3 regions of the Rhodopseudomonas boonkerdii genome follow, and region 1 is predicted to be linked to each of the others. Evidence: predicted binding sites of a transcription regulator. Region 1 holds the regulator's gene; each other region holds the start of a gene.
What was found. The regulator LexA, encoded in region 1, represses DNA repair genes until DNA is damaged. The targets are predictions, from matches to a motif close to TGTTCNNNNTGTGTTCNG.
Positions count from the first base shown of each region.

Region 2: a site for LexA is predicted at 3,080-3,097, ahead of uvrA (excinuclease ABC subunit UvrA). Genes of this name have one in related genera too.
Region 3: a site for LexA is predicted at 4,018-4,035, ahead of def (peptide deformylase). Genes of this name have one in related genera too.

Region 1 is NZ_CP036537.1:2,811,820-2,821,858, forward strand. Features, by position in the region: gene gltX (glutamate--tRNA ligase) at 1-543, opposite strand, end outside; gene E0H22_RS13045 (glutamine--tRNA ligase/YqeY domain fusion protein) at 721-2,403, shown strand; gene E0H22_RS13050 (ComEC/Rec2 family competence protein) at 2,493-4,757, shown strand; gene lexA (transcriptional repressor LexA) at 4,764-5,474, opposite strand; gene E0H22_RS13060 (GNAT family N-acetyltransferase) at 5,719-6,228, opposite strand; gene E0H22_RS13065 (Orn/Lys/Arg family decarboxylase) at 6,294-8,669, opposite strand; gene E0H22_RS13070 (molybdopterin molybdotransferase MoeA) at 8,807-10,012, opposite strand.
Region 2 is NZ_CP036537.1:3,255,844-3,265,882, forward strand. Features, by position in the region: gene E0H22_RS14875 (DUF1127 domain-containing protein) at 407-670, shown strand; gene E0H22_RS14880 (DUF2306 domain-containing protein) at 686-1,093, opposite strand; gene E0H22_RS14885 (single-stranded DNA-binding protein) at 1,270-1,767, opposite strand; gene E0H22_RS14890 (outer membrane protein) at 2,215-2,925, shown strand; gene uvrA (excinuclease ABC subunit UvrA) at 3,184-6,159, shown strand; gene E0H22_RS14900 (DMP19 family protein) at 6,480-7,019, opposite strand; gene E0H22_RS14905 (HAD-IA family hydrolase) at 7,304-7,939, shown strand; gene E0H22_RS14910 (GNAT family N-acetyltransferase) at 7,998-8,309, shown strand; gene E0H22_RS14915 (fumarylacetoacetate hydrolase family protein) at 8,368-9,159, opposite strand; gene E0H22_RS14920 (DUF3597 domain-containing protein) at 9,269-9,649, opposite strand; gene E0H22_RS14925 (DUF2189 domain-containing protein) at 10,022-10,039, shown strand, end outside.
Region 3 is NZ_CP036537.1:5,042,136-5,052,174, forward strand. Features, by position in the region: gene dapE (succinyl-diaminopimelate desuccinylase) at 1-888, shown strand, start outside; gene E0H22_RS23140 (phosphorylase family protein) at 901-1,461, shown strand; gene truA (tRNA pseudouridine(38-40) synthase TruA) at 1,542-2,285, opposite strand; gene fmt (methionyl-tRNA formyltransferase) at 2,285-3,217, opposite strand; gene def (peptide deformylase) at 3,378-3,896, opposite strand; gene E0H22_RS23160 (AmpG family muropeptide MFS transporter) at 4,143-5,504, shown strand; gene E0H22_RS23165 (hypothetical protein) at 5,786-6,226, opposite strand; gene recR (recombination mediator RecR) at 6,244-6,846, opposite strand; gene E0H22_RS23175 (YbaB/EbfC family nucleoid-associated protein) at 6,862-7,182, opposite strand; gene E0H22_RS23180 (DNA polymerase III subunit gamma/tau) at 7,250-9,118, opposite strand; RNA gene ffs (signal recognition particle sRNA small type) at 9,246-9,342, opposite strand; gene E0H22_RS23190 (HIT domain-containing protein) at 9,524-9,946, shown strand; gene nudC (NAD(+) diphosphatase) at 9,952-10,039, shown strand, end outside.

The DNA.
Region 1 (10,039 bases):
CGTGCCGTCGCCGCGGAGCAAAACGAGGTCGTCGAGATTCTCGTTCTGCCAGACCACACGGCCTTGCACTTGATCCTCGATCACGGTCTCGCCGGTGAGCGGCGCCTTGAGACGAATGGTGGGTTTAATGTCGGGCTTGGGATCGGACGGATCGCGATCACGCCACAGGCCGTTGTAAAGCTTTGAGCGCCCCTCGGCCCGCGCGGCCTCGCGCATCGCCTGCAGTTCCTCGGCGGAGGCGTAGCAGTAATAGGCTTTGCCCTCGGCCAGAAGTTGCTCGGCGACCTCGCGGTGCCGGGCGGCGCGGGCGAACTGGTAGACGGTGTCGCCGTCCCACTCGATTCCGAGCCACTTCAGACCGTCGAGAATGGCGTCGATGGCTGCTTCGGTGGAGCGCTCGCGATCGGTATCCTCGATCCGCAGCAGCATCTTGCCGCCATGCTTCCTGGCATACAGCCAGTTGAACAGCGCGGTACGGCCGCCGCCGATATGGAGGAAGCCGGTCGGCGAGGGCGCGAAGCGGGTAACGACAGGTGCGGTCATCAGGCAAGGTCGATCTGTTCGGATGGGACGATCGCGGCCGTTTAACACACCCCCGTGCCGCTGCCCAATGGGCAAAAATGCCTGCCTTTCCGCCCGGAACCTTTTGGGGCCCCGATCGGCTCCCCTTGGCGGGAGCGCTCGGATTTGGCACATAGGGCGCAATCTGAAAGGCAGCTTATGACAGACGAATCGACCGCGGGCAGCGCCAGTGAGGCCGGCCGCGATTTCATCCGCGACATCGTGGCGGTGGACCTCGAAACCGGCAAGCACACAAGCGTGGTGACGCGCTTTCCGCCGGAACCGAATGGTTACCTGCATCTCGGCCACGCCAAGTCGATCTGCCTGAATTTCGGCGTCGCCGCCGAGTTCGGCGGGCACTGTAACCTGCGTTTCGACGACACCAATCCGACCAAGGAAGAGCAGGAATATATCGACGCCATCCAGCGCGATGTTCGCTGGCTCGGCTTCGACTGGGGTGAGGGCAACCTGCATTTTGCCTCGGACTATTTCGAACAACTCTATGACTGGGCCGTGCACCTCATCCGTGCGGGCAAGGCCTATGTGGATGACCAGTCGCCCGACGAGATGCGCATTGCCCGTGGCACGCTCACCGAGCCCGGCAAGAACAGCCCCTTCCGCGACCGTAGTGTGGAGGAAAATCTGGATCTGTTCGCGCGCATGCGCGCCGGCGAATTCCCGAATGGTGCGCGCGTGCTACGCGCCAAGATCGACATGGCCGCGGGCAACATCAATCTGCGCGATCCCGTGATCTACCGCATCCTGCATGCGCATCACCCGCGCACTGGCGAGGCCTGGAAGATCTATCCGAGCTACGACTTCGCCCACGGCCAGTCGGATGCCATCGAGCATGTGACGCATTCGATCTGTACGCTGGAATTCGAGGATCACCGACCGCTCTACGACTGGTGCCTGGATAATCTGCCGGTGCCATCGCGTCCGCATCAGTATGAATTCGCGCGGCTCAACATGACCTATACGTTGCTGTCGAAGCGCGTGCTCACCGAGCTCGTGCGCGGCGGCCATGTCTCCGGCTGGGACGATCCGCGCATGCCGACTTTGGCTGGCCTGCAGCGCCGCGGCATTCCCGCTGAGGCGTTGCGTGAATTCATCAAGCGCATTGGCGTCGCCAAGGCGAACTCCACCGTCGATCTGTCGATGTTCGATTTCGCCGTGCGCGAGGTGCTGAACCGCGCTGCGCCCCGCCGCATGGCGGTGTTGCGGCCGTTGAAGGTAGTGATCGAAAACTATCCGGAAGGGCAGGTCGAGCAGCTCGAGGCGGTCAATCATCCCGACGATGCCTCACTCGGCACCCGCCAGATTCCGTTCAGCCGCGAGCTCTATATCGAGCACGAGGACTTTATGGAGGATCCGCCGAAGAAGTTCTTCCGCATGGCGCCGGGCCGCGAGGTGCGTCTGCGCTACGGCTACTTTATCACCTGCAGGGATGTCGTGAAGAACGACAAGGGCGAGGTGGTGGAGCTGCGCTGCACCTACGATCCCGAAACGCGGGGCGGCAACGCCCCGGATGGCCGCAAGGTAAAGGCGACGATCCACTGGGTCAGCGCGCAGCATGCGGTGCCGGCCGAAGTGCGTGTCTACGAGCAACTGTTCGCGACGCCGACGCCGGAGGCCGCGAGCTTCGCTTCGCAGCTCAATCCGAATTCGCTCGAAGTGCTGGACAGCGCGATGCTGGAGCCGGCCCTGGCGAGCGACAATTACGACGGTGCGATGCAGTTCGAGCGGCAGGGCTATTTCTGCCGCGACCGGGACAGTGCGCCTGGCAAGCCGGTGTTCAACCGCACCGTCGGCCTGCGCGACAGTTACGCCAAGCTGGCCTGAGCGCGCGAATCCTTCGCGTATTCTGCATCCGTTCCGCTAGCCGCGTGTCGCCCTTGCGATAGCATCGGGGAGGGCGAACGGACGGTTCGATGGCGCAGAGCGGGGGACGGCAGCGCAATCAGGCGAAGGCGGTCACATGGCCGCCGCGCGGGTCTGCCGGCGCACTCGCCTCCGACAATTCCTGGACGTTGCCGTTCGACTGGCTGCGGGCATGGACGCAGGCTGAAACCGGTCCGGGGCGCTTGTTGCCATGGGTGCCGGTGGCCTTTGGAGCCGGGATCGCGCTATACTTTGCGGCCGAGCGTGAGCCGGTGGTTTGGGTGGCAGCAGGCGCCGCTTGCCTATTCGCAATCGCAGCCGTGTTGCTGCGAAGGTCTTTCATATTCTCATACGTTCTGCTGGCGGCTGCAATCGCTTCGGGCTTTGCGACGGCGACATGGAAAAGTGAGCGCGTCGGACATGAAGTGCTCGCGAAGCCATTGTTCGGCGCGGCGCTGACCGGCTTTGTCGAAACCCGTGAGGAGCGCGAGCGTAGCGATCGCTTCGTCCTGCGCGTGACGACGATGGAGACACGACGAGATGCGCCCAAGCTGACCCGTGTCCGGCTGTCGGTGAAGAAGGGCCATGCGCCGGCGGTCGGTAGTTTTATCGAACTCAAGGCGCGGCTGCAGCCACCGCTCGCGCCGCTCAGGCCGGGCGGTTACGACTTCGCACGGGACCTCTATTTCCAGGGGATCGGTGCTTCTGGCTTTGTCACAGGTGCGATCAAGAAGATTGATCCGCCGACCCCGCCGCCGCGTCACTTGCAGTATGCCGCGACCATGCAAGGCATGCGGGACGCTATCGATGCGCGTATCCGTGCATCGCTCGCGGGGGATAACCGTGCCATCGCGACGGCACTCCTGACCGGCCGGCGCGACGCGATTTCGTCTGACGTCAACGACGCGATGTTTATCTCGGGACTCGGCCATGTGTTGTCAATCTCGGGTTATCACATGGCGGTGGTCGCCGGCGTCGTATTTTTCGTGACGCGGGCGCTGCTGGCGCTGGTCCCGTTGCTGACGGTGACATTCCCGATCAAGAAAGCCGCGTCCGCTGCGGCGCTGCTTGCCGCGCTTTTCTATCTGCTGCTGTCCGGTGCCGAGGTCGCGACACAACGTTCCTTTATCATGACGGCGGTGGTGCTGATCGCAATCATGGTCGATCGCCGCGCCATCACCTTTCGCACGTTGGCGATCGCAGCGCTGATCGTGCTCGCCATCACACCGGAAGCGCTGGTACATCCGAGCTTTCAGATGTCTTTTGCTGCGACGCTCGGTCTCGTCGCCTTGGTCCAGATCGGGATGCCCGCGCTGTTTGCGACATCGGAAAGTTCGATCATGGCACGGATCGCGCTGTGGGGCGGGCGCGAACTTGCACTGCTGCTGCTGGCTTCGTTGATCGCCGGTCTCGCGACGATGCCTTACGCGGCCTACCATTTCCATCGCATCACGCCCTACGGGATCGTGGCCAATCTGCTGGCGATGCCGGTGGTGTCGGCGCTCGTGATGCCGGCGGGGCTGCTCGGTCTTCTCGCCATCCCGTTCGGCTTCGACAGCGTGTTCTGGCAGATCATGGAGCTTGGCCTTCAATGGATGATCTTTGTGTCCAAATGGGTGGCCGGATTGCCAGGCGCGATCGGCCGGGTGCCCGCCTTCGGGACAGGACCGTTGGTCCTAGCCAGCTTCGGCATTGTCCTTCTGGCATTGCTGCGGACGCCGCTACGCTATGCGGGCGCGATCGCTCTGGCGATGGCGATGTTCTGGGCCGCATCGACAAAGCAACCCGATGTCCTGATTGCCGCCGACGGTCATAGCGTGGCTGTGCGCGGGCGCGACGGGCGGCTGCATGTGATGCGGAGCGCCAAAGATGCGTTTCAGGTGAAGGAATGGCTGGGCGCGGATGCAGACGCAAGATTGCCGACAGATGCATCGCTCGGCCATGGTGTATCGTGCGACCCGTCGGGCTGCGTCACGGCCCTCGGCGACGGGAGCCTGATCGCGCTGACATTGCAGGCAGACGCATTCAGCGACGATTGCGCGCGAGCCGCGGTGATTGTCACAGCCCGTCAGCCGCCGGCCGATTGCAGGGCGATGGTGATCGATCGCGAGACTCTGCGAGTTCGGGGGGCAACGGGCCTGTATCGCTCCAGCGACGGCTTTGTTATCGAAGCTTCCCGCGCTCGCGGTCTCGATCGCCCCTGGGCACGCGCCCCGCTTGAGGCCATTGGATCAGAAGCACCGACCGACAGTTCGCGATCCCGGCCGGTCGATGCAACGCCGGCGGAGACGGATCTCCAGCCCGACGAGCAGTGAGCGCGCTCAGTAGCGGCGATAGAGGCCGGTGAGCTTACCCTGGATGCGGACACGGTTCGGCGGCAGGATGCGAACCTCATAGGCCGTGTTCGCCGGCTCCAGCGCGATGGACGCGCCGCGGCGGCGGAAGCGTTTCAGTGTGGCTTCCTCGTCGTCGATCAGGGCGACGACAATGTCGCCGGTATCGGCGCTGTCGGACTTCTGGATCAGTGCCATGTCGCCATCGAGAATACCGGCGTCCTGCATGGAATCGCCTCGTACTTCGAGGGCGTAATGTTCGCCGCTGCCGAGCATGTCCTGCGGTACGCTAATGGAGTGGCTGCGGGTCTGCAGCGCCTCGATGGGCGTTCCGGCTGCTATCCGGCCCATGACAGGCACCGAAATGGTGCGACCGCCGTCATCGTCGCTCGCAACAGGGGCGGGGGTGGACCGGTTCTTGCCGAGATTTCCCTCGATCACGCTCGGCGTGAAACCCCGTCGAGCGGCCGGTGCAGCCGTGTTCAATTCTGGCAGCTTGATCACTTCGATCGCGCGGGCGCGGTTGGGCAGGCGGCGGATGAAGCCGCGTTCTTCCAGCGCGGTGATCAGCCGATGGATTCCCGATTTGGAGCGCAGATCCAGCGCATCCTTCATTTCGTCGAAGGAAGGGGGGACGCCGGCTTCCTTTAGCCGCTGGTCGATAAAACGGAGCAGTTCGTATTGTTTGCGCGTGAGCATCTGAAGCCATCCTCAGTTGGCAAGGCCATCAAGTGACGGTGGTCGGGCCGCCGCGTGTGTTTCAGGACCTCGCGATTGGTGGCCGGTGAGGCCATCAGGCGAGGCAGTCACGAGTTTGGGCACTCTCGATTTCACTAAGCCACAGAATCTCGAAACAAATCATGAACGGACCCTATCTGTTCCGTAGATGTTCCGCAATCACTAATTTCGCTTCAAAGATGCGGTTTATCGACCGGATTTTGGCTCAGAGAATTCGTTCGGACAGCGGCATCGGCGGCGGCGGCGTGGTCGCGCCGGCAGCGAGCGAGCGCTGTACCATTACCGTGTCGGCCCAGCGACCGGAGCGATAGGCGACACCGGAAAGAACGCCCGCACGGACGAAGCCGAAGCGGTCGTGCAGACCGAGGGAGGCGACGTTATCGGCGTCGATATAGCCGATGATCTGCCTGAAGCCGGCGGCTGCGCAGACGTCGATCAGTTCGCGCAGCAACCTGGCACCCACGCCTTTGCCGGTGTGTTCGTGATGCACATAGATCGAGTGCTTCACCGCATAGCGATAGGCCGGACGCTTACGAAACTGAACCACATAGGCGTAGCCGACCACTTCGCCGCCGCGCGTCGCCACGATATGGGGGAAGCGCTTGTTCTTCAGGTTCTTGCGGCGATCGCGCAGATCGTCCGGCTGCATCGCGTCGGCATCGCTGACGCCTTCTTCCACACCCTGGCGGATGTGACGGCGATAGATCGCGAGCATGGCGTCCACATCGCTGTCACGCGACGGGCGAACGACGATCGGTGTTTCGGTCTCTGCCTGTAAAGTCACTTCCGTGGATCCCGCTCTTGGGAAACCACGTAAGTATGGAGCCGGATGCGTCCGCTGGCATCCACCTTTCGATAGACGCCCTGGATTTCGACGTCGAAGCCCGGGAAGGTGTTGAAACAGGTCTCGAACATCTTGAGATAATCAATCATCGGCTGCGCGCGCTCGGTGAGGCGCTCGCCCGGCACGATGGTGGCGATGCCGGGCGGATAGACCACGAAGGGCGTGGTGGCGATGCGGCCGGTAATCTCGTCGATAGGCAGATAGTCGACGTCGTTACGCACCAGGAGACGCGCGGCATCGTGCGGTGACATCGCGATCTCCGGCATGTGCTGATCCATGAACTGCTTCGCCTGCAGGCCGCTCACGTCGGCCGCGCGATAAAACTTGTGCATGTCGGCGCAAAGGTCGCGCAGGCGTACGCCGGCATAGCGGGCCGGACGGCGGCGCGCGAATTCCGGAATTACGTCTTCGAGCAGAGCATTGTCGTCATGGAATTTCTTGAAGGCCACGAGGCCCGACACCAGCGTGCCGGCCTTGCTGGCCTCGACGCCGGGCGTGAGCAGGAAAAGGAGCGAGTTGAGATCGTTCTTTTCCGGTACGATCTGGTTTTCGCGCAAATATTGCGCGACGACCGGTGCCGGAATGCCGTGTTCGGCATAGCCGCCGGTGGCACGATCGAAGCCCGGCGTCAGCACCGTCAGCTTGTTCGGATCGGTCATGGTGAAGCCGGCTTCCATATCCGGGAAACCGTGCCATTTCGCATCCGGCGACAGCTGCCAGAAAGCGGGATTGGTGGCGAGCTGGTCGGTGCTGATGCTTTCCCATGGTACGCTGTGGGTAGCGCCGGGCTGCGCGACGTCGGGAATGTCCACGCGCTGCGGCACGAATGGCTCGAAGAACCAGCGCCGCTCGGGTCGCGTCTCCTTTTCCTCGAATTCGCGGCGTACCGCGCGCATCTTCTTGCGCAGCTCGATGCCGAGACGGATCGTATCGTCCCACAGCACTTCGCCCGAGCGGCCCTTCATCATCTGCGCACCTACGTCGAGCGAGGCGAACAGCGGATAGAATGGAGACGTCGATGCGTGCTGCATGAAGCTCTCGTTGAAGCGGCGATGCTCGACGCGGCGCTTCTGACCGCGGATGTGGCGATCCTTCATGTGAATCTGCGAGGCCTGCGAAAAGCTGGCGAGCTGCTTGTGCGTCGACTGGGTCGCGATGATGCCCGGCGAGTCCGGACCCAACTCCTTCAGGCCCATGGCGAAACGGCCGGCATAGAGCGGGTGGAATTTCATGAAGCCCGCCCAGGCTTCGTCGAACAGGATGTAATCGCAGAGATGGCCGATGCGCTTGATGATCATCTCGGCGCTGTAGATGGTGCCGTCATAGGTGCACTGCTCGATGACGGCGACGCGGAACGGACGCTCGCGCTTCCAGGCATCTTTGTCGGTGACCAGCGGATTGGTACGGATACGCTCGCGCAGGGATTCTTCGCTGAAGGCATTCCAGTCCATCGGGCCGATCAGGCCCCAGGGATTGCGCACGGTCGGCACATAGATCGGCGTGCCACCGGAGATCATCAGCGCGCCATGCAGTGCGGCTTTGTGATTATTGCGGTCGAACAGCACGAGATCGCCATCGGTCACCAGCGCAGAGAGCGCGACCTTGTTGGAGGTCGAAGTGCCGTTGAGGACGAAGTAGGTCTTCTCCGCGCCGAAAATCTGCGCGGCTTCTTTCTGGGCCTGAAGGGCGGGACCTTCGTGGGTAAGGAGGTCGCCGAGGTCGAGTACGGAATTGTCGAGGTCGTCGCGGAACACGGCTTCGCCGAGATGCTCCATGAAGACACGGCCGATCGGGCTGCGGCTGTAGAATACGCCGCCATTGTGCCCCGGGCAGGTCCAGAGCTGGTTGCCTTCCTCGGCATAATCGACGAGAGCGCCGAAGAACGGCGTCTTCAGCGTCTCCGCATATTGCTTGAGGCGGCTGATCAGGTTCTTGGCGATGAAGGGCGGGGTTTCCTCCGACAGGAAGATATAGCCGTCGATGAAGTCGAGCACCTCGACCGGGATATCCTCGAAGCGCTGGCGGCGGATCAGGAGCATGATCGGGAAATCGAGGCCGCGACGGCGCATGAGGTTGATCAGCGCGGCGGTCTTGCCCTCGAGGCCCTTCTTGCCCCAGTCGACGACCATGCAGCCGATGGCGGCGTCAGTCTGCACCGCGATGGCGGCGTCTTCCAGCTTGCGCGCTTTCACCACCTCGAAGCCCGATTTCTCGATTTCCTCAACAATCTGATTGAGGCGAACGCCCTCGAGATCGTCGGCGTCAAACGTCGGCATGGCGAAGAGGAAGTTGAAGCGCTTGAAGTAATCCATGAACGGCACCGAATGTGTTGTCTGTGCTCTCTGTCGCCGCGTTACGTGACAACTTGGTGACTGAGGGCAAGCGAAGTTTGCGAAAGGCGATGCGTGATCAGGTCCGCCCGAGGATCGTGTCGGTTCGCGGTATTCCGCTAAGTCGGAAGACGAATGATTTCACAGGGATCGCCAGTCCTGGCAGCCTCGGCATGAGGCGGGCGGACCAGCAAGCCTTCAGCGATAGCGAGATTGCCGAGCAGCGAGGAGTCCTGTTTCGTCACCGGCGTCGCCACCAGCCGGCCATCCCGCCATGCGAGGCGTGTGCGCAGATAATCCTCGCGTTGGTCGTTGGCGGCGAGATCGCGGCCGAGCACGGCAGCCTCACGATGATGCTGGACTTCGCTGCGGCCGGACAGCGCGCGCAGCAGCGGCACCATGAACAGGAAGCCGCAGACATACGACGAAACGGGATTGCCGGGCAGGCCGATCACCCACATGGCACCGCGGCGGCCGTGCATCATTGGCTTGCCCGGCCGCATGGCGATCTTCCAGAACGACATGTCAACGCCGGCCTCGACCAGCGATTGCTGCACGAGATCGTGGTCGCCAACGGACGCGCCGCCGGTGGTGATGAGGACATCCACTTTGAGATCGATCGCACGCTGGATTGCCGCGGTCGTCGCTTCCAGCGTGTCGCGGGCGATGCCGAGATCGACCACCTCGGCGCCTTCCGCCCGTGCCAGCGCGCGCAAGGCGAAGCCATTGGAGAGCACAATCTGGCCGGGGCCAGGCGTGGCGCCCGGCATCACCAATTCGTCGCCGGTGGCGAGCATGGCAACGACGGGACGGCGATGCACGGGCACCGTTGGGTGATTCATGCCGGCAGCGAGGGCCAGATCGCGGTCGGAAAGGCGAGTCCCGGCGCGCAGCAATATATCGCCTTGGCTGAAATCCACCCCGGCGGGGCGGATATGTCTGCCGGCAGTGGCGGCTTCGTTGACGATGACGATGCCACCGTCACGCGTCGTGTCTTCCTGGATGACGATGCCATCGGCGCCGGCGGGGACCACGCCACCCGTGAAGATCCGCGCAGCTTCACCGGCGGCAAGGGCGCGATCGAAGGGCTTGCCGGCGGCAATCTCGCCGATCACTTTCAGCTTGGCGCCGAGTGTCGCATCGGTTGCGCGCACGGCATAGCCGTCCATGGCCGACATGGCCTCCGGCGGCTGCGTGCGCAGCGAGGCGACGTCACGCGCCAGCACGCGGTGAAATGCGTCCTCCAGCGCGACCATCTCCTCGGGTAGCGCGCCGGCGCCTTCCAGGACCGCAGCCATGGCGTCGGTGAAGGGCATCAGGGCCATCGGCGGATCTCCGAGATTCTTGTGGAT
Region 2 (10,039 bases), 440 kb from region 1:
TGGAAGCCGTACAAATCGCGTGAGAAACGGCGGGATCCTGCAGCAATCTTGCGGCCGTACAGCGGCGGGCCAGAGGCAAGCACCGGCTCACGGATCATGCCGCTTGGGGGCAGACGACGGGCTCGCGGACACGTCACTTCGCAATCTTCGAGACTCGCAAGCACGCACTAGTGAAAGAAACGCAGAAAACAACCATTGATTTATGGGCGGCATCATAGTATGCGGCCATCATGAATATGTTTGTGCGCATCTCCAATCGCAAATCGATGACCCGCCTTTGCTGGGCCATGGAAGGAGTCATGCGCTAGGACGTTCAAAGCCGCTATCTTCTTCGACAGGCCCCGCCGGCATCGGACGGGGCTTTTGTTTTGGCCTCGCCTGCCGTGCGCAACAGCAGGAGTGACCGATGCCAATCCAATTCACACCGCCAGCAACCGGGACCGGCGATGCCGCCGCACCATCGGCGCTGCGGGCCGCCGCTTTCTTGAAGCCGTGCTGGCACTGGTTTCAGGAGCAGTGCCGATGCCGCGAGCCAGGCATCTCGCTGCATGATCTCAGCGAAAGAGAACTGATAGATATCGGCATGACGCGCGCGGAGATCGACCACATCACCGCGCATCGTCGCCTCGATCGGCTTCGCGATGGCATGGCATATCCTTGGATGTGCTGAAGCACCGAAGCCTAATTAGCGGCCGGCGAACACCACCGTGTGCATGACGCGCCCCGGCACCATCGTGAACAAGCCGGCGATCACCAGCGCGCCGATGAAGATCGACACCATCGTGATGGCATGCGCGCGCACGCGGTGCCGGCGCGCGTGAAGGACGCCGACCACCAGCATGATCGGCGTAAGGATCGAGAGCAGATGGATCGGGCTCCAGTCACGCCACAGCCGATAGCTATCGCCATGAATCCAGAACGAGCTGATCGCCGTAATGGCCAGCAATAGCACCCATAGCCAGCCCATCACCCGATGCGACAACGTGCCCTTGGGGGCAGCGAGTTGAACGACGCCAAGCGCAAATCCTGCCATGGCTGCGAAGGCATGCAACGGGATCGGCGCGGCGGCATCGAGCAGAGGCTGGAGCGACATGTGATCACGGATCCAAGAGAATGATGCAAGCAATTCTCGCACAAATCTTTCCAATGTAAAGATATCGCGCTCATCCACATTGCGGCAGCCATCGCGCCCATTCATCCACCCGAAAAGAAAACGCGCCGCGAGCAATCGCTCGCAGCGCGCCGAGGTGTCGTTAGCAATGCGGTGGATCAGAACGGGATGTCGTCATCCATATCGCTGCGACCGCCGGCCGGCGCGGCGGCCACGCGGCGCGGCGGCGGGCTGGACTGGCCGCCGCCAAAACTGTCGCCCATGTCGTCGCCGCCATAGCCGCCACCACCGCCCGAGCCCCCGCCGCGGCCGTCGAGCATGGTCAGCGTCGCGTTGAACCCCTGCAGCACGACTTCGGTCGTGTATTTTTCAGCACCGGACTGGTCGGTCCATTTGCGGGTCTGCAACGCGCCCTCGATGTAAACCTTGGCGCCCTTCTTCAGATACTGCTCCGCCACCTTGGCGAGCCCCTCGCTGAAGATGACCACGCGATGCCATTCGGTTTTCTCCTTGCGCTCGCCGGTTGCCTTGTCGCGCCAGGTATCCGAGGTCGCCACCGTGAGATTGACCACCGGATTGCCGTTCTGCATGCGGCGGACCTCGGGATCCTTGCCGAGATTGCCGACCAAAATCACCTTGTTGACGCTACCCGCCATGCCACTCTCCTAACTCTCGAATCTGAATTGCTGATCGGATGCCGACGTCCAAGCCCGGCACCAAAGTGCCGGCTGTGCGCAACCGTGCCGATATCGACCCTATACGGTCCGTCCCCGCGGGACGTCCCCGCACCGCGGGTTATCCACCACGACGTCACTCTAGTATGTTCCCTTAATGTTCTCAAGCAGCAGAATTCGCGCGACGGTATCGTGGCAGCGCGGGGCAGACGGCCCCGTGAACTCCAGCGCACCCGATTCGTACAACCGGCCTAGGCAACTGTTTCCGCTTACCTTTTACTTACGTCCAATCCAAGGACAACGTATGCGAGTGTGGCTTTTAAGTGACTGCATTTTGACGGGACTCGCCTATAGTCCAACCAGGGATTGAATTCGGCGTTCACGCCGGGGGAATGGTTTCGCTGCGAAACCGCACTGGGGAGACTTCAGATGAAGAAGATTTTGCTTGCTTCGGCTGCCCTCGTTGTTCTCGGCGCTTCTGCGGCTTCCGCCGCTGATCTGGCTGCCCGCCCCTATACCAAAGCTCCGCCGATGCCGGTCGCCGTCGCCTACAACTGGTCCGGCTTCTACGCCGGTGTCATGGGCGGCTATGGCTGGTCCGACCGTTACCGCATCGATGGCTTCGCGTTCACCACCAATGACATCAAGGGTGGCTTCGGCGGCGGCACCATCGGCTACAACTGGGCGATCCCGGGCGGCAACTGGCTGTGGGGTCTCGAAGTCGATGCCGCGGCATCGGACATGAAGTACAGCGACACCATTCTCGGCATCGTCACCGTCGAGGACAAGATCCGCTCGTTCGGCAGCGTCACGGGACGTCTCGGCGTCACCGCCGGCGCGGCGCTGTTCTACGCCAAGGGCGGTTACGCATGGGCTGACAACCGCATTTCCATCGCCATCCCCGGCGCTTCCGCCTCGCAGAGCAAGGTTCACTCGGGCTGGACCGTGGGCGCCGGCGTCGAATACATGTTCGCACCGAGCTGGTCGCTCAAGGGTGAATATATGTATGCCGATTACGGCAACGCCGCCTATGGCGACCCGAATGTCGGCTTCACCAATGTGGGCCTGACCACACACACTGTGAAGGGCGGTATCAATTACCACTTCAACTGGGGCGGCCCGGTCATCGCCAAGTACTGAGCTTCGAAAAACAAGTCTTCGAAAGGCCGGCAGCAATGCCGGCCTTTTTCTTTGCCCGCTATTTGCCCGCGCCCTTTCCGAAAGCAGGTCTCCTCTGCACCCCCACGGCCAACAAAGTGCTGGAGACCGCGCGAGAGCACTGGAAATCCCTCCCCGTTCTTCCTATGTTCCGGACACACTCAATTCGGCGTTGATCCCGGTGCCCCGGCGAGACGCGCCCGCATGTGGCGCGCACGGCGTGCCGGGGAATGCATTGCGATGGATGAAGTCATCAAGGCGAGGCGGCAACAGGCTGCAGCGAACATGCGCAGCATCACCATCCGCGGCGCCCGCGAGCACAATCTCAAGAACATCGACCTGACGATCCCGCGCGACAAGCTGGTGGTGTTCACCGGCCTGTCCGGCTCTGGAAAATCGTCTCTCGCCTTCGACACCATCTATGCCGAGGGCCAGCGCCGTTACGTGGAGTCGCTGTCGGCCTATGCCCGGCAGTTCCTGGAGATGATGCAGAAGCCGGATGTCGACCAGATCGACGGCCTGTCCCCCGCCATCTCCATCGAGCAGAAAACCACCTCTAAGAATCCGCGCTCGACCGTCGGCACCGTCACCGAGATCTACGACTATATGCGCCTGCTGTGGGCGCGCGTCGGCATTCCCTATTCACCGGCGACGGGCCTGCCGATCGAAAGCCAGACCGTCTCCATGATGGTGGACCGCGTGCTGGCGATGCCGGAAGGCACGCGGCTCTACCTGCTGGCGCCGGTGGTGCGCGGCCGCAAGGGCGAGTATCGCAAGGAATTTGCGGACTATCTCAAGAAGGGTTTTCAGCGCGTGAAGGTGGACGGCACCTTCCACGAACTCGCGGAAGCACCGACCCTCGATAAGAAGTTTCCGCACGACATCGACGTGGTGGTCGATCGCATCGTGGTGCGCCCGGATATCGGCCAGCGCCTCGCCGAAAGTTTTGAAACAGCTCTGAAGCTCGCCGATGGCCTCGCCGTCATCGAATATGCGGATGCGCCCGCTGCTGCCGCCGAGGACACCGGCAAGAAGAAGGTCGCCAAGATTCACGACAAGACCGGCGCCGAGCGTATCCTGTTCTCGGAGAAGTTCGCCTGCCCGGTCTCCGGCTTCACCATTCCGGAAGTCGAGCCCCGTCTGTTCTCGTTCAACAACCCCTATGGCGCCTGCCCCAAATGCGGCGGCCTCGGCGTCGAGCAGACCATCGACGCCGATCTCGTCATTCCCGACAAGGAGCTGACGCTGCGCAAGGGCGCCATCGCGCCCTGGGCAAAATCGTCATCGCCTTATTATCTGCAGACACTCACCGCGCTCGGCAAGCACTACAAGTTCACGCTCGACACCAAATGGAAGGACCTGCCGAAGAAGACGCAGAACGTCCTGCTGCACGGCTCCGGCGACGACGAGATCAAGTTCTCCTATGAGGACGGGGTTCGCTCCTACGACACCAAGAAACCGTTCGAGGGCGTGGTCACCAATATCGACCGCCGTTTCCGCGAGACCGAAAGCGAATGGGCGCGCGAAGAACTCGGCAAGTATTTTTCCGACGTCCCTTGCGATGCCTGCGAGGGCTATCGCCTGAAGCCGGAAGCGCTCAGCGTGAAGATCGGCGGGATGCACATCGGCAACATCTCCGAACTTTCCGTGCGCAAGGCCGGAGACTGGTTCGAGACCGTGCCGGGCATGCTCAACAAGCAGCAGAACGAGATCGCCGTTCGTATCCTCAAGGAAATCCGCGAACGCCTCTCCTTCCTGCTCGATGTCGGCCTCAACTATCTCACGCTGTCGCGATCCTCGGGCACGCTGTCCGGCGGCGAGAGCCAGCGCATCCGCCTCGCCTCGCAGATCGGCTCCGGTCTCACCGGCGTGCTCTATGTGCTGGACGAACCCTCCATCGGCCTGCATCAGCGCGACAATGCGCGGCTGCTCGACACGCTGCGCCGACTGCGCGATCTCGGCAACACCGTGATCGTTGTCGAGCATGACGAGGACGCCGTCATCGCTGCCGACTATGTCGTCGATGTCGGCCCCGGCGCCGGCACCCATGGCGGCAACATCGTCGCCCAGGGCACGCCCCAGGAGGTGATGAAGAATCCAAAGTCGCTCACCGGCAAATACCTCACCGGCGAGATGTCCGTGCCGGTGCCTGAACGGCGTCCGCCGAACCATCGCCGCACCATCAAGGTGATCAATGCGCGCGGCAACAATCTGAAGAACGTCTCGGCGGAGCTGCCGCTCGGCCTGTTCACCGCCATCACCGGCGTCTCCGGCGGCGGCAAGTCCACGCTGCTGATCGACACGCTCTACAAGGCGATCGCGCGAAAACTCAACGGCGCAAGCGAAGGTGCTGCGCCGCATGACCGTATCGAGGGTCTCGAACATATCGACAAGATCATCGAGATCGACCAGTCGCCCATCGGCCGCACGCCGCGCTCGAATCCGGCGACCTATACCGGCGCCTTCACGCCGATCCGCGAATGGTTCGCCGGCCTGCCGGAATCCAAGGCGCGCGGCTACGAAGCCGGCCGCTTCTCCTTCAACGTCAAGGGCGGCCGCTGCGAGGCCTGCCAGGGCGACGGCGTCATCAAGATCGAGATGCACTTCCTGCCCGACGTCTACGTCACCTGCGACACCTGCAAGGGCAAACGCTACAATCGCGAAACGCTGGAAGTCCTGTTCAAGGGAAAATCCATCGCCGACGTGCTCGACATGACCGTCGAGGAAGCCGCCGAATTCTTCAAGGCGGTACCGCGCGTGCGAGAGACTTTTAAAACCTTGCACCGTGTGGGCCTGGATTACATCCATGTCGGCCAGCAGGCGACGACGCTCTCAGGCGGCGAAGCGCAGCGCGTGAAACTAGCGAAGGAACTGAGCAAGCGCGCCACCGGCCGCACGCTCTACATCCTCGACGAGCCGACCACGGGCCTGCATTTCCACGACGTCGCAAAGCTGCTCGAAGTGCTGCATGAGCTGGTGGAGCAAGGCAACACGGTGGTGGTGATCGAGCACAATCTCGAAGTCATCAAGACCGCCGACTGGGTGATCGATCTCGGCCCCGAAGGCGGCGACGGCGGCGGCGAAATCGTCGCCTGGGGCCCGCCGGAAGATATCGTGAAAGCGCCGCGCAGTTATACCGGGCAATTCCTGAAGCCGGTGCTGGCGAAGGCGGGCAAGCCGAAGAAGCGGAAGGTGACAGGGGAAGCGGCGGAGTAGACGCGCCGCCAAGGGAATCCTTGAAAGAGCCTGTTATCTTTTCAAATTCTCTCTCAATCCAAAAAGTATCGCGGTCCGTCGGGGCAGCGATTGTTCACGACCTTCGCGACGCAATGGTGGAACGCGCCGATAAGATGGCGACGCCTTGTGCGACTTACTGAAGTCGCTAAGGATAGGCGTTAGAGTCGAAACAGTTGAATCCGTTAGCGTCGATCAAGCGTCGCTGTTGTCTGTCTAGAATCATTCCTGCTTGAGCGCCGCATGCCGTTGAATGTGGGGCTACAGGTGTCGCGCCCTCGCCTCACATCAGTCCCCTAGTGCTACCCGCAAACCCGTTCGGGATGCTTGCGCGCATAGGAGATCCAGAATCCGAACAGTCCGTTGTCGATGTTCTGCAGATCCCACATCCGTTTCGTCAGCGGCAGCATCAGTCGGTCGAGTTCGGAATCGCTGTACCACTCGACAAAGTCCTGGAAATCCTGCGCGCAGAGAGCGCTGATCTCTTCCCAGAATGGCTGCACAAGCTGATAGGCTTCAGCAAAAATCTCGGCATACTCTTGCGCGCCCAATTCACCAAGCGCCCATAGCGTTTGTTCGGAATAGCCGCGGTGGTGCCAATTCGCAAAGTGCCAGCCGAGGTCGTCCAGCGTCAGGCTCACATCGAGCTGGTAGACCGCTGCCATCGCGCGTAAACCTACGGGAATCCTCGATAGTCGCGTCAGAAATTCATCGAGGTCGTCGCCCTCGCTCGAGCCGAGGCGCTCGGTCAATTCGGCCGCGAGAAGCTTGAACAGCGCATCATCGGGACACGCGTTGATCTGATCGACCCGCAGGACCACCGTGCCGTCGCCTCCAGCCAAGACCTAGCCAAAATGGCTGCGGTCGAACAAAGTGCGGCCCACACGAGCGGTGCGATACGCATGGAAGGCATTGTGTCCCCTCGCAGACCGCACCTCGAGCAGACCTCCGCATTTTTCTCTGACTTTATCAGATGACCGGCTAGACATGCACCCATTCGTCGCGGCATCGCGACTTGATGGCGTCACCTAACCCGGTCATGCTTGGCCCAGTCGGCGGCCTCGATTCCACCGCCTTTTCATGACCAGTTGCGCGGCGAACCTTCCTTGCCGCTTTTTCCAGTGACATGACTTACAAACTCGCCATTTTCGACTTCGACGGCACGCTCTCCGACAGCTTTCCGTGGTTTCTCAGCGTCATCAACCAGGTGGCTGAGAAGCACAAGTTCCGGCGCGTCGAACGCGATCGCATCGACGAGATGCGCAGCGTCGGCGCCGGCGAGCTGGTGCGGATGCTCGGCGTGCCCAAATGGCGCATCCCGCTGATCGTCCGCGACATGCGCAAGATGAAGGCGCAGCAGATCGACCGCATCGCGCTGTTTCCCGGCGTCGACCGCATGTTCGACGAGTTGAAGGCGCGCGGCGTCACGATCTGCGTCGTCAGCTCGGACAACGAGAACAATGTGCGCACCGTGCTGGGCGAGCTCGAGGAGCACGTCTCCTTCTTCGCCTGTGCCGCCGGCCTGTTCGGCAAGACCGCCAAATTCCAGCGCATCCTCGAACTGACCGGCGTCTCGGTGGATGACACGCTCTCCATCGGCGACGAAATCCGCGATATCGATGCGGCGCGCGAGGCCGGCGTCGATTTCGGCGCGGTGTCGTGGGGCTATACGAGCGCGGCTGCGCTGAATGCTCGCGCGCCAACTTTCATGTTTTCGCGCATGGACGACATCACCGTGGCCCTGACGACGCCGCGGGGCTGACCGGCATCGGGCCGCATTGTCTGCGCATGCAGGCGCACTTACGTTTCGATCGTAATCCATGACCGATCGGGACGCCATCATGACCGACACCCTCACTGCCTCCGCCGTCCGCGACAACAAGGGCGCCAGCCGCTTCGAGCTTGCCGTCGACGGCAGCATTGCCTTTGCGAATTATCGCCAGACGGGCGACCGCGTGATCATCACTCATACGGAAACGCCGCCTGCGCTGCGCGGTCGCGGCGTCGCATCGGAATTGGTGAAGGGTGCGCTGGGGTTAATTCGCGCGGACGGCCACAAGGTCGTGGCGGGATGCAGCTTTGTGGTCGACTATCTCGAACAGCATCCGGAATATGCGGATATCACGGGCTAACAACACGCTCCGTCATTCCGGGCTCGCGCGCGACGATGCGCGCGCGCCGGAATGACGACTAGACAATCTTGATCGACATGTCCGGCAATCCCTGCAGCTTGCACAGCAACACGTCGCCCTTCACCACCGGGCCGACATTTTCCGGCGTGCCGGAATAGATGATGTCGCCGGCCTTCAGCTCGAAGGCTTCCGAGAGTTTTGCGATCTGCTCGGCGACGCTCCAGATCATCTTGTCGAGATCGGAGCTCTGCTTCACGGTGCCGTTTACGGCGAGCGAGATCGGGCCCTTGGTGAGATGCCCTGTTTTCGCCACCGGATGGATCGGGCCGATGACGGCGGCGTGGTCAAAGCTCTTGCCGATCTCCCACGGCTTCTTCTCGTCGCCCATGGCGCGCTGCAGATCGCGGCGGGTCATATCGAGGCCAAGTGCATAGCCATAGACGTGGTCGAGCGCTTTCTCCGCCGGAATGTTGGTGCCGCCGGATTTCAGCGCGGCGACGAGTTCGACCTCGTAATGATAGTTCTTCGTCAGCGAGGGATAGGGATGATCGGCCACCTCGCCGATCTTCACGTTCTGAATCGCGTCGGTTGGCTTCTGGAAAAAGAACGGAGGCTCACGGGTGGGATCGGAACCCATCTCGCGCGAATGCGCCGCGTAGTTGCGGCCGATGCAGTAGATGCGGCGAACCGGAAAGACATCTGTCTCGCCGGCGATGGGAATGGTCACCGTATCGACCTTGAAGATGCTTTTGGGGCCGGCCTGCGCCTGCGCGGCCTCACTGCCGATGGCGGTGGCGGTCAGCGCGACGGCGCCTCCGGCGACGAGTGTCCGGCGATCGATCAGATCCATGGTGGTCCTCCCAGTACTGGCTCTTGAAGAGCGCTTTGTTGTCCACTGGCATACCACAACAAAAAGGCCCGCGCGAGCGCGGGCCTTTGGTTTCGCAATCGCGAAGCGATCAGTGTTTGAGATCGTCCGGCAGCTTGCCTCCATTGGCGGCGAACTTGGTCATCACCTGCTTGTGCAGCCAGATATTCATGCTGGCGCTGTCATTGGAGTCGCCGGTATAGCCGAGTTCCTTGGCCAGCTCCTTGCGGGCGCTGAAGCTGCTGTCGATATCCAGCGCCTTCATCAGATCGACGATGGAGGTGCGCCATTCCAGCTTCTCGCCCTTGGCTTTGACAGCCGCATCGAGGATCGGCGCGACGTCCACGGTGGCCGCGGGGGCGGCACCTCCGGCCGGAGCTGCGGATCCGCCGGCAGCGGGCGCAGCGTCGGCAGCCGCAGCACTGGCGCTGCCGCCGAAAATCGCGCTCATGATCTTTCCGAAAATGCTCATTCTGATGGCTCCCAATGACTTTGATGATGGCCTGAAGAATTGCCGCAAGACATGACCGGCGAATGACCGCCGCACAGCATTATGTCCCTATCGACCGCCGCTGCCAATGCGGCACGGCGACGGATAACGGAGACACATCAAAGGTCCAATCCAATTGCGGCGATGCCCGGGCCGCACCGCAGCGCAACATCGCTGCGCACTGCACCCTCACCCAAGCGTGAGAGACGCTGCGACGCGCCGGCGCTAGGATGGTTGCACAGGTCGCGGCAGTCAGTCTCCTTGCATGCGCGTCTGGCTTTGATCGTGATCGTTTCCGAGCGGCTTCCGCGCCATCGGCGCCGCGAGTGCTGCGCACAGAAGGGAGCAACGACCATGGCCCTCTCCTATTCC
Region 3 (10,039 bases), 2.2 Mb from region 1:
GGCGAGGTGAAGGACGGGCGGCTCTATGGCCGCGGCGCTGTCGATATGAAGGGCGGCATCGCCGCCGCCGTCGCCGCGACGCTGGATTATCTCGCGGCCAATGGCGGCCAGCCCAAAGGCTCGATCTCCTTCCTCATCACCGGTGACGAAGAAGGCGTTGCCGTCAACGGCACCATCAAACTGCTGCAATGGGCGACCGAGCGCGGCGAAAAGTTCGACCACTGCATCGTCGGCGAGCCCTCGAATGTCGAGGCGATGGGCGACACCATCAAGATCGGCCGCCGCGGCTCGCAGTCGGGCACGCTGATGGTCGACGGCGTGCAGGGCCATGTCGCCTATCCGCATCGCGCCTCCAATCCGGTGCCGGACATCGCCGCGCTGATCGTGGCGCTGAGCAATGATCCCTTGGACAACGGCAACGCCCGGTTCCAGCCGTCCAATCTCGAATTCACCTCGGTGGATGTCGGCAACAAGGCGACCAACGTCATCCCGGCGCAGGCGACGGCGAAGTTCAACATCCGCTTCAACGATCATCACACGCAGGAGAGCCTGCGCGCCCTGGTCGACGCCCGCGTCGCAGCGGCTGCCGGCAATCGCATCAAGGCGCATGTGGTGTGGGAGCCGAGCAATTCGGATAGCTTCGTCACGCAGCCCGGCACATTCACCGATACGGTGGTCGCCGCCATCAAGGAGATCACCGGCCGCACGCCCGATCTCAACACCGGCGGCGGCACGTCCGATGCGCGCTTCATCAAGAATTACTGTCCGGTGATCGAGTTCGGTCTGGTCGGCCAGACCATGCACCAGATCGACGAGCACACGAAGGTCGCCGATCTCGAGCAACTGACGCAGATCTATCGCCGTGTGCTGGATCGGTATTTCGCATGAGCGGATATTCTCATGAGTGATGGCATTCTGGTGCTCACCGCCCTCGACAGCGAACTGGATGTCGAACGTGCGCCAAAAGGGTTTCGCGTCGTCTTCACCGGCGTCGGCAAGATCAACACCACCATCGCGACGCTTGCCGCGATCGTCGCCGAAAAGCCGGAGCTGATCGTCAATTACGGCACCGCCGGCAAGCTCAATACGAGCCTCAACGGTCTCGTCGAGATCAGCGACGTGATCCAGCGCGACATGAATGCCGAGCCTCTGGCGCCGCGCGGCCGCACGCCCTATTCGCCGGAGCTCGACCGCCTGTCGTCGGGCCGCGCCGGCTTCATCTGCGGCACCGGCGACAGTTTCGTCACCGCCACCGATCCGTGGCTGATCGCGAACAAGGTCGACGTGGTCGACATGGAGCTGTTCGCCATCGCGCAGGTGGCGCTGCGTCACGACATTCCCTGGCGCGCGTTCAAGTTCATCACCGATGACGCGAATGATTTCGCCCACGAGCACTGGACGGCCAATGTCGCGAACGGACAGGATCTGTTCTGGGATGCGATGAAGGGTGTCATCGCGTAGGGCGGATTAGCCGAAGGCGTAATCCGCCGGCCGAGCGCATGAGGCGAAGACCGCGGCGGATTACGCTTCGCTAATCCGCCCTACGGATAATCCACCTTCGCCAGATACAGCCCGTCCGGCGGCGCGACGATGCCGCAGGCGACGCGGTCTTTGGCGGCGAGCGCCGCGCTCATGTCATCCGGCGTCCAGCGGCCGTGCCCGACCCATACCAGCGAGCCCACCATCGAGCGCACCTGGCTGTGCAGGAACGAACGCGCCGAGGTGCGGATCGTCACCGCCTCGCCATCCGCATCCACATCAAGCTGATCCAGCGTGCGGATCGGCGACTTCGCCTGGCATTCGGTGTCGCGAAACGTGGTGAAGTCGTGCCGGCCGAGCAGCCGCTTGGCGCCCTCGCGCATGGCGGCGATATCGAGCGGCTTCGGCACCCGCCAGACATGGCCCATATCCACGGCGAGGTTCGCCCGGCGATTGGAGATGCGATAGATATAGTGCCGCTTCACGGCCGAAAACCGCGCCTCGAAATCATCGGCCACCACATCGGCCGAGAGCACCGCCACCGGATGCGGCCGCAGATGCGCATTCATGCCGTCGCGAAAGCGGCCGGGCACCAGGATCTTCGGCACATCGCAATGCGCCACCTGTCCGAGCGCGTGCACGCCGGCATCGGTGCGGCCGGCGCCATGGACACGGATTGGCTCGCCGCAGATCGCTTCGGCGGCGCGCTCCAGCGCGCCCTGCACGGTCAGCGTGGCATTGTCCTGCACCTGCCAGCCGGAGAATGGCATGCCGTCATATTCGATGAGCATCTTGTAGCGCGGCATCAGCTCACCCGCATGGGCGGCTTCAATGCCGTGCCGCGGAGAAATTCATCGGGCTTCATGGCCTGCTTGCCGGCGCGCTGCAGTTCAAGAATGCGGATGGCGCCGTCGCCACAGGCAACCGTGAGATGGTCATCAAGTAATTCGCCCGGCGCCCCCGATCCTTTCGCCAGCTCACAGCGCAATATCTTCAGCCGGATGGCTTCGCCGTCGACATCCGCCTCGCACCACGCGCCGGGAAATGGCGACAGGCCGTGGATATGCCGGAGCACGGCGCGCGCCGGCTTGGTCCAGTCGATCTTCGCCTCGGCCTTGTCGATCTTGGCCGCATATTCGACGCCGTTCTCGCTCTGCTTCACGAACTGCAGCCCACCGCGATCGAGCGCACCTATGGCGCGTACCATCAGGTCGGCGCCGAGCGGCGCCAGCGCGTCATGCAGATCCTGCCCCGTCATCGCGTCGGTGATATCAAGGCGCTCGGCCATGGCGATGTCGCCGGTGTCGAGGCCGGCATCCATCTTCATTACCATGACGCCGCTCTCGGCATCGCCGGACATGATGGCGCGCTGGATCGGCGCGGCGCCGCGCCAGCGCGGCAGCAGCGAGCCGTGCAGGTTGAAGCAGCCGAGCGGCACGGCATCGAGAATGTTCTGCGGCAGGATCATGCCATAGGCGACGACCACGGCGGCGTCCGCCTCGAAGGCGCGGAACTGGGTTTCGGCATCGACGGTGCGCAGCGTCTTCGGCGTCAGAACGGGAATGCCGAGCCGTTCCGCCTCGCGCGCCACGGGTGTCGGTTGCAGCTTCATGCCGCGCCCGGCGGGTTTCGCCTCGCGCGTATAGACGGCGACGATCTCATGACCGTGCGCCACGAGTTCGAGCAGCGTCGGCACGGCAAAATCCGGCGTGCCCATGAAAATCAGACGAAGCGGCATGTGGTGGCTCGATCCGGTTAGTGACTGTGTCCCGGACGCGCCGCAGCGTGCAACGCTGCTGCGCAGAGCCGGGACCGTATCAAGCGACGGCGTTCGTGGCGGCCCCGGCTCTGCGGAGCGGCATAAAGATGCCGCACCGCGTCCGGGACACGAAAGAGCGTCAGCCCACGCGCTTGGCGATCTTCGTGAATTTCTTCATCACGCGATCACGCTTGAGCTTGGAAAGATAATCGACGAACAGCACGCCATTGAGATGGTCGATCTCGTGCTGGATGCAGGTGGCGAACAAGCCGCTCGCGTCCTCCTCCACCGTCTTGCCGTCGAGATCGAGATAGCGGATGCGCACCGTCTCCGGGCGTTCCACCTCTTCGTAATATTCCGGGATCGACAGGCAGCCCTCCTCATAAACCGAGAGCTGTTCCGACGCCGAGATGATTTCCGGATTGATGAAGACGCGCGGCTTCGGGCCGCCCTCGTCTTCTTTCTTGGCCAGATCCATGGTGATCAGGCGGAGCGGAACCGCGATCTGGATCGCCGCCAGCCCGATACCGGGCGCGTCATACATGGTCTCGAACATGTCATCGGCGAGCTTGCGCACCTCCGACGTCACCTTCTCGACAGGTTTGGAGATCAGCCGCAACTGTTTGTCGGGCAGGATGATGATTTCACGAATGGCCATGGCGGGCGATTTAATCTGCGCGTGTTGCGCGGTCAATGCGGAGAGCCGGCATTAACGGAGCGATAACCATGTTGGTGAGGGAGATATTAACCATGCGGCGCAACGCTTTGTTAACCACAGACGTTTACTTTTTGTTCACGATCGAACATCCCGCGAAAAGCGCAGCCACGCGCCGTTCACCTCTCCCCCCGGGGAGAGATGAAGCAAGCCTCGTCTGCGATTCGATCTCTTAAGGCCATCGTTCCCATGACTACAGCGCCCGATACGCCCGACGCCGTCTTGCAGCCCCGCGCCTCCTGGCGCGAGAGCATGGCGGTCTATCTGCAGCCGCGCGTGCTGATCGTGCTGATGCTCGGCCTCTCCTCCGGCCTCCCACTCGCGCTGTCCGGGTCCACGCTGCTGGTCTGGATGCGCGAAAGCGGCGTCGATCTCGGCACCATCGGCCTGTTCGCGCTGGTTGGCACGCCCTACACGCTGAAATTCCTTTGGGCGCCGCTGATCGACGCGCTGCATGTGCCGCTCTTCACCCGCGCCTTCGGCCGCCGCCGCGGCTGGCTGGTGTTCTCGCAGTTGCTGCTCATCGCCGCGATCCTGCTGCTCGCGCTCACCGATCCTGCCAGGTCTCCTCTGTTCGTCGCGCTCGGCGCGCTGCTGGTCGCCACCATGTCCTCAACCCAGGACATCGTCGTCGATGCCTTCCGCGTCGAGAGCCTGCCTGAAAGCGAGCAGGCCGCGGGCATGGCCTCCTATGTCGCCGCCTACCGGATCGGCATGCTGATCTCGACCGCCGGCATCCTGTTTCTGGTCAGTGCCTTCGAGGCCACCGGCATCGCCCGCTCCTCCGCCTGGATGTGGGGCTATGTGGCGATGGCCGCCTTGGTGCTGATCGGCACGGTGACCGCGCTCCTCGCCACGGAGCCCGAGCAATCCGTGCAGGCCGAAGCCGCCACGCGCAGCGAGAGTGCGTTCCAGCGCGTGCTGCGCGCCGCCATCGGCGCTTTCTCGGAATTCCTGTCGCGGAAAGATGCCTGGGCGGCACTGGCCTTCGTGGTGCTGTTCAAATTCACCGACGCCTTCTCCGGCACGATGACCGCGCCCTTCGTCATCGATATCGGCTTCACCCGCAATGATTACGCAGCGATCGTGAAAGGCGTCGGCCTCGCCGCCACGCTGATCGGCGGCTTTGCCGGCGGCTTCGTCGCCCGGCGCTATTCGCTGGAGGCGAGCCTGTGGATCGGCGCGGTGCTGCAGGCGGTGTCCAACCTCGCTTTCGCGTGGCTCGCGCTGGTCGGCGTCAATCAATGGGCGCTGGCGCTGGCGATCTCGGTCGAGAATTTCACGAGTGCCATCGGCACGGTGATCTTCGTCGCCTATCTTTCCGCGCTCTGCAAGAATCCGCTGCACACCGCCACGCAATATGCGCTGCTGACAGCGCTTGCCGCGGTTGGGCGAACCTATCTCTCGGCTGGCGCAGGCTACGTCGCGCAGGCGACAGGCTGGCCGTTGTTCTTCGTGATCAGCGTATTGGTGGCGGTGCCGAGCCTGGTGCTACTGCTCTGGCTGCAGCGGCGCGGGCATTTTGCGGCGCTGGGTCCGGTACGGGTGTAGCTACGACCCTGTCGTCACACACTTGACCGTCGTGTCCCCTCCCCGCAACAGTGGTCTATCGCGTATTGCTGAGTGCGGATGGGGAGAGTGCTTGGCCTGCATGGTTCGAGACGCCCGCTTCGCGGGCTCCTCACCATGAGGGTCTTCTATCGCACCATACTCTTCCCTCATCCTGAGGAGCGGCCTTGTTAGGCCGCGTCTCGAAGGATGGCCACAGGCTGCTTGCGACCATCATGTGCGATCGCCCTCTCCCACAAGAGCGAGAGAGGGGAAGAAGCGCCTCAATTCTTCCCCACCAGACTCCACTTCGTCACCAGCGCTTCGCTCATTTGCCCTGCCTGTTCGGCGCAAGCGACTTCGCCCACCTTGAATGCGACTTCCTTGCCGACGAGACGTTTCAACTGCGTTGCCTGCGCATCGCTGGCGACCACGATCTCGAAGGTCTCCGGTCCTGTTTCCAGATTGCACAGCCCCGCTGGTGCCGGCAGGCGGCGCGGTTCGCTGACGATCTGATAGACGTCGACGCGCTTGCCCTTGGCATCGCGGCTCTGCATCGCATTGAGCTGGCCCGTGAGCACATCGCCGATCTGCATCGCCTTCGGCGCCGCCGGCCTCGCCGGTGCTTCGTCCGCATCGGAGGCTGCATAAGCCATCGTGGTCATCGCGGCCATCGCCAGCACCGCGGCGCAGCCGAGCTGCGCTTTCCATCCGGATCGTGTCATCAGAAGCAGTCCCGTCTTTAAAACAATGTGCGTTGTCGCATCGCCGCCGACAACGTGCCTTCATCGAGATAATCCAGTTCGCCGCCGACCGGCACGCCATGCGCCAGGCGGGTGACTTTCACATTGGCGTCCTGAAGAAGGTCGGTGATGTAATGTGCTGTCGTTTGTCCGTCCACGGTCGCGTTCAGCGCCAAAATGATTTCAGCGACTTCAGGCTCATGCGCGCGTGCCACCAGCGCATCGATGGTCAGGTCGCCCGGCCCCACGCCATCGAGCGGCGACAGCGTGCCGCCAAGCACATGATATTTGCCCGGCGCCGCATTGGCGCGCTCCAGTGCCCACAGATCGGCGACATCGGCGACGACCACGATGGTCGAGGGATCGCGCCGTGCGTCCGTGCAGATCGTGCACGGATTCACCGTATCGATATTGCTGCACACCTGGCAGACCTGCACACGGTCGATTGCCAGCTGCAGCGCGCCGGCCAGCGGCGTCATCAGCGCATCGCGCTTCTTGATCAGATGCAGCGCCGCGCGCCGAGCCGAGCGCGGGCCGAGTCCGGGCAGCCGCGCAAGCAACTGAATCAAGCGCTCGATTTCAGGTCCGGCAACGGAGGCCATGTCAGTTCGGGGCCTTTAGCCGAGGCCCAGCCCCGGCGGCAGGCCGAGGCCGCCGGTGAGCGACTGCATCTTCTCCTGCATGGCGGCTTCCGCCTTGCGGCGGGCATCGCCGAGCGCGGTGACCAGCAGATCCTCGAGGATCTCGACGTCTTCCGGCTTCACCAGCGACGGGTCGATCTTCACGGCCTTCACTTCGGTCTTCGCCGTCATGCGCACCGAGACGAGACCTCCGCCGGACATGCCCTCGACCTCCACATGGTCGAGCTCTTCCTGCATCGCCTTCATCTTCGACTGCAGCTGCGCCGCCTGCTTCATCATGCCGAGAAAGTCAGCCATGGATCGTCCTTTATCGTTGCGTGCGCATGGTCCCGAAAACCGGTGTCCACTTTTCGGGATCATGCTCTTAATCGTCGTCGCCGGGATCGGCGCCGTCATCGATGATCAGATCGCTGCCGTCGCCATCCGGCACTTCGGGCGCCAGCATGGTGACTTCCATCTTGGCGCCGGGGAATTTCGCCAGCACCGCCTGCACCCGCGGATCGGCCGCGGCGGCGCGATAGCGCTCGTCCTTCAGTTCCTGCTGCTGCTCACGGATCGTCGCCGCGCCCTGCGCATTGGAGACGATCACAGCCCAGCGCCGGCCGGTCCACATTTCCAGCTTGCGCGAGAGGTCGTTGATCAGCGAACGCGCGGCCGTGCGCTCCATCGACAGTTCGAGCCGGCCATCCTCGATGCGCACGAGACGGACGTCGGATTCCAGCGCCGCCTTCACCATCAGATCGCGCTTTTGCCCGGCCAATGCGACCAATTCAGGGAAGGTTGCAATTTTCAGGACAGTCGCCGGCTGCGCCTCCGCCATCCCGACCTGGGGCCGCGGCGACGGCTCGGCACTCCCTCGCTGCATCACCGGACCACGCGGCGCGCTCATGGTCGGCGCGGAGGGCGGCGATGATGCCGAGGGCATCTGCACGGAGGATTGAGCGGACGGCGCATTCAGCATCGGCGCAGCACGGCCGCCGCCATTGCCGATGACCGGCGACGAGCCGCCGCCCTGCTCGATCATGCGGATGGCTTCATCGGGTGTCGGCAGATCGGCGACATAGGCGATGCGCACCAGCACCATCTCGGCTGCGGCAGCAGGACGCGTCGCGCCTTGCACTTCGGTGATGCCCTTGAGCAGCATCTGCCACATCCGCGACAGCACGCGCATCGAGAGTTTCGACGCAAAGTCGCGCGCACGCAGGCGCTCGGTCTCGCCGAAGGCCACGTTGTCGGCCGTCGCAGGCACGATCTTCACGCGGGTGACGAAATTGACGAACTCGGCGAGATCGCTCAGCACTACGACCGGATCCGCGCCGACATCGTACTGCTCGCGGAATTCCTTGAACGCCGCCGCGATATCACCGCGCGCCAGCGAGTCGAACAGGTCGATGACGCGGGTGCGATCGGCGAGGCCGAGCATCTGCCGAACCGCGTCGGCCTTCACGAGACCGGCGGCATGGGCGATCGCCTGATCGAACAGCGACAGTGAATCGCGCACCGAGCCTTCGGCCGCCCGCGCGATAATACCAAGCGCTTCAGGTTCGACCTCGACGCCTTCCTTGCCGGCAATAGTCGACAGGTGCTGCATCAGCACGTCGGCATCGACACGGCGCAGGTCGAAGCGCTGGCAGCGCGACAACACCGTGATCGGCACCTTGCGGATTTCTGTGGTGGCGAAAACGAACTTGGCGTGCTCCGGCGGCTCCTCCAGCGTTTTCAGAAACGCGTTGAAGGCCGCCGTCGACAGCATGTGGACTTCGTCGATGATGTAGACCTTGTAACGCGCAGATGTCGGCGCATAACGCACGCTGTCATTGATCGCGCGAACGTCATCGACGCCGGTATGCGAGGCGGCGTCCATTTCCAGCACGTCGATATGACGGCTTTCCATGATAGCTTTACAATGCACGCCATGACTCGGCATCTGGATGGTCGGCCCCTTCACCGAACCATCGGCCATCTCGTAATTCAGCGCCCGCGCCAGAATGCGCGCCGTGGTCGTCTTACCGACCCCACGGACACCAGTGAGAATCCAGGCCTGCGGGATGCGGCCGGTCTCGAAAGCATTGGACACGGTGCGGACCAGAGCTTCCTGGCCGATCAGGTCGTCGAAATTCCCCGGCCGGTACTTTCGCGCAAGAACTCGGTAAGGCGTTGACGTTGCGGCAGAATTCATCGCAAAGCCGGCTTGGGCGTCGTCATTGGAAGAGGGCATGCCGGCATCGGTCATCAAGAAATCCGCAATCTGTTGTCTCAGGTGCCGGCTTGCGGAACATCGGACCATCAGCCGGGCCAAGATAAAGGCAAAGGGAACCGATGTTCCCGCCGCTGGCGCTGATTGTGCCCGATAGAACGAGGTAGGAGACTGACGAGCGACCCGATCCGGATCTCGTTAGGGCTGCTTCCTTCCGGACCTGACCCGGTTGGCGAGTGGCTCGTCCACCGCCAATCTCCCACTGCCTATTTGGGGCCAAACGGGCCGGAAAGCAAGCGTGACGCACGCCTCCGGTCTGCCACAGGATTTGCCACCGTGTTGCCGCAAGAAATCGTGGCACATCCTCGCAAAAGCAGGCACCACGGAGTTGTCCGCGCGGCCAGTTCCTGCGACGCTGCGCGCCAAAAATCGAGAGTCCGAATGGCCACCACGCCCCCCTTCGAGCTGCACAAACAGCTCCAGCAAGACACCATCGACATCGGCGACCTACCCCTCAGCCGCGTGCTGGTCGTGAAAGACGCGCACTACCCCTGGCTGATGCTGGTGCCGCGCCGGGCCGACATCATCGACATCATCGATCTCGACGAGGTCGCGCAGGCCCAGTTGATGACGGAGATCAACCGGGTCGGGCGCGCGCTCAAGGAGATCACCAAATGCGACAAGCTCAATGTCGCCGCGCTCGGCAATGTGGTGCCGCAGCTTCACGTTCACATCGTCGCGCGCCGCAAGACCGATGCAGCCTGGCCGCGCCCGATCTGGGGCGTGATGCCGCCGCTCGCCCATGACGCCGGGGAAGTGCAGCGCTTCATCTCGGAACTCCGTCGCAAGATCTGGCTCGGTTGAATGACATGACAAGCAAGCTATTTCCCCTCGGCAAGCCGGCCTTCATCTCCAACACCCTCGATCGCGCGGCGCATCTGCGCTTCAACGACGAAA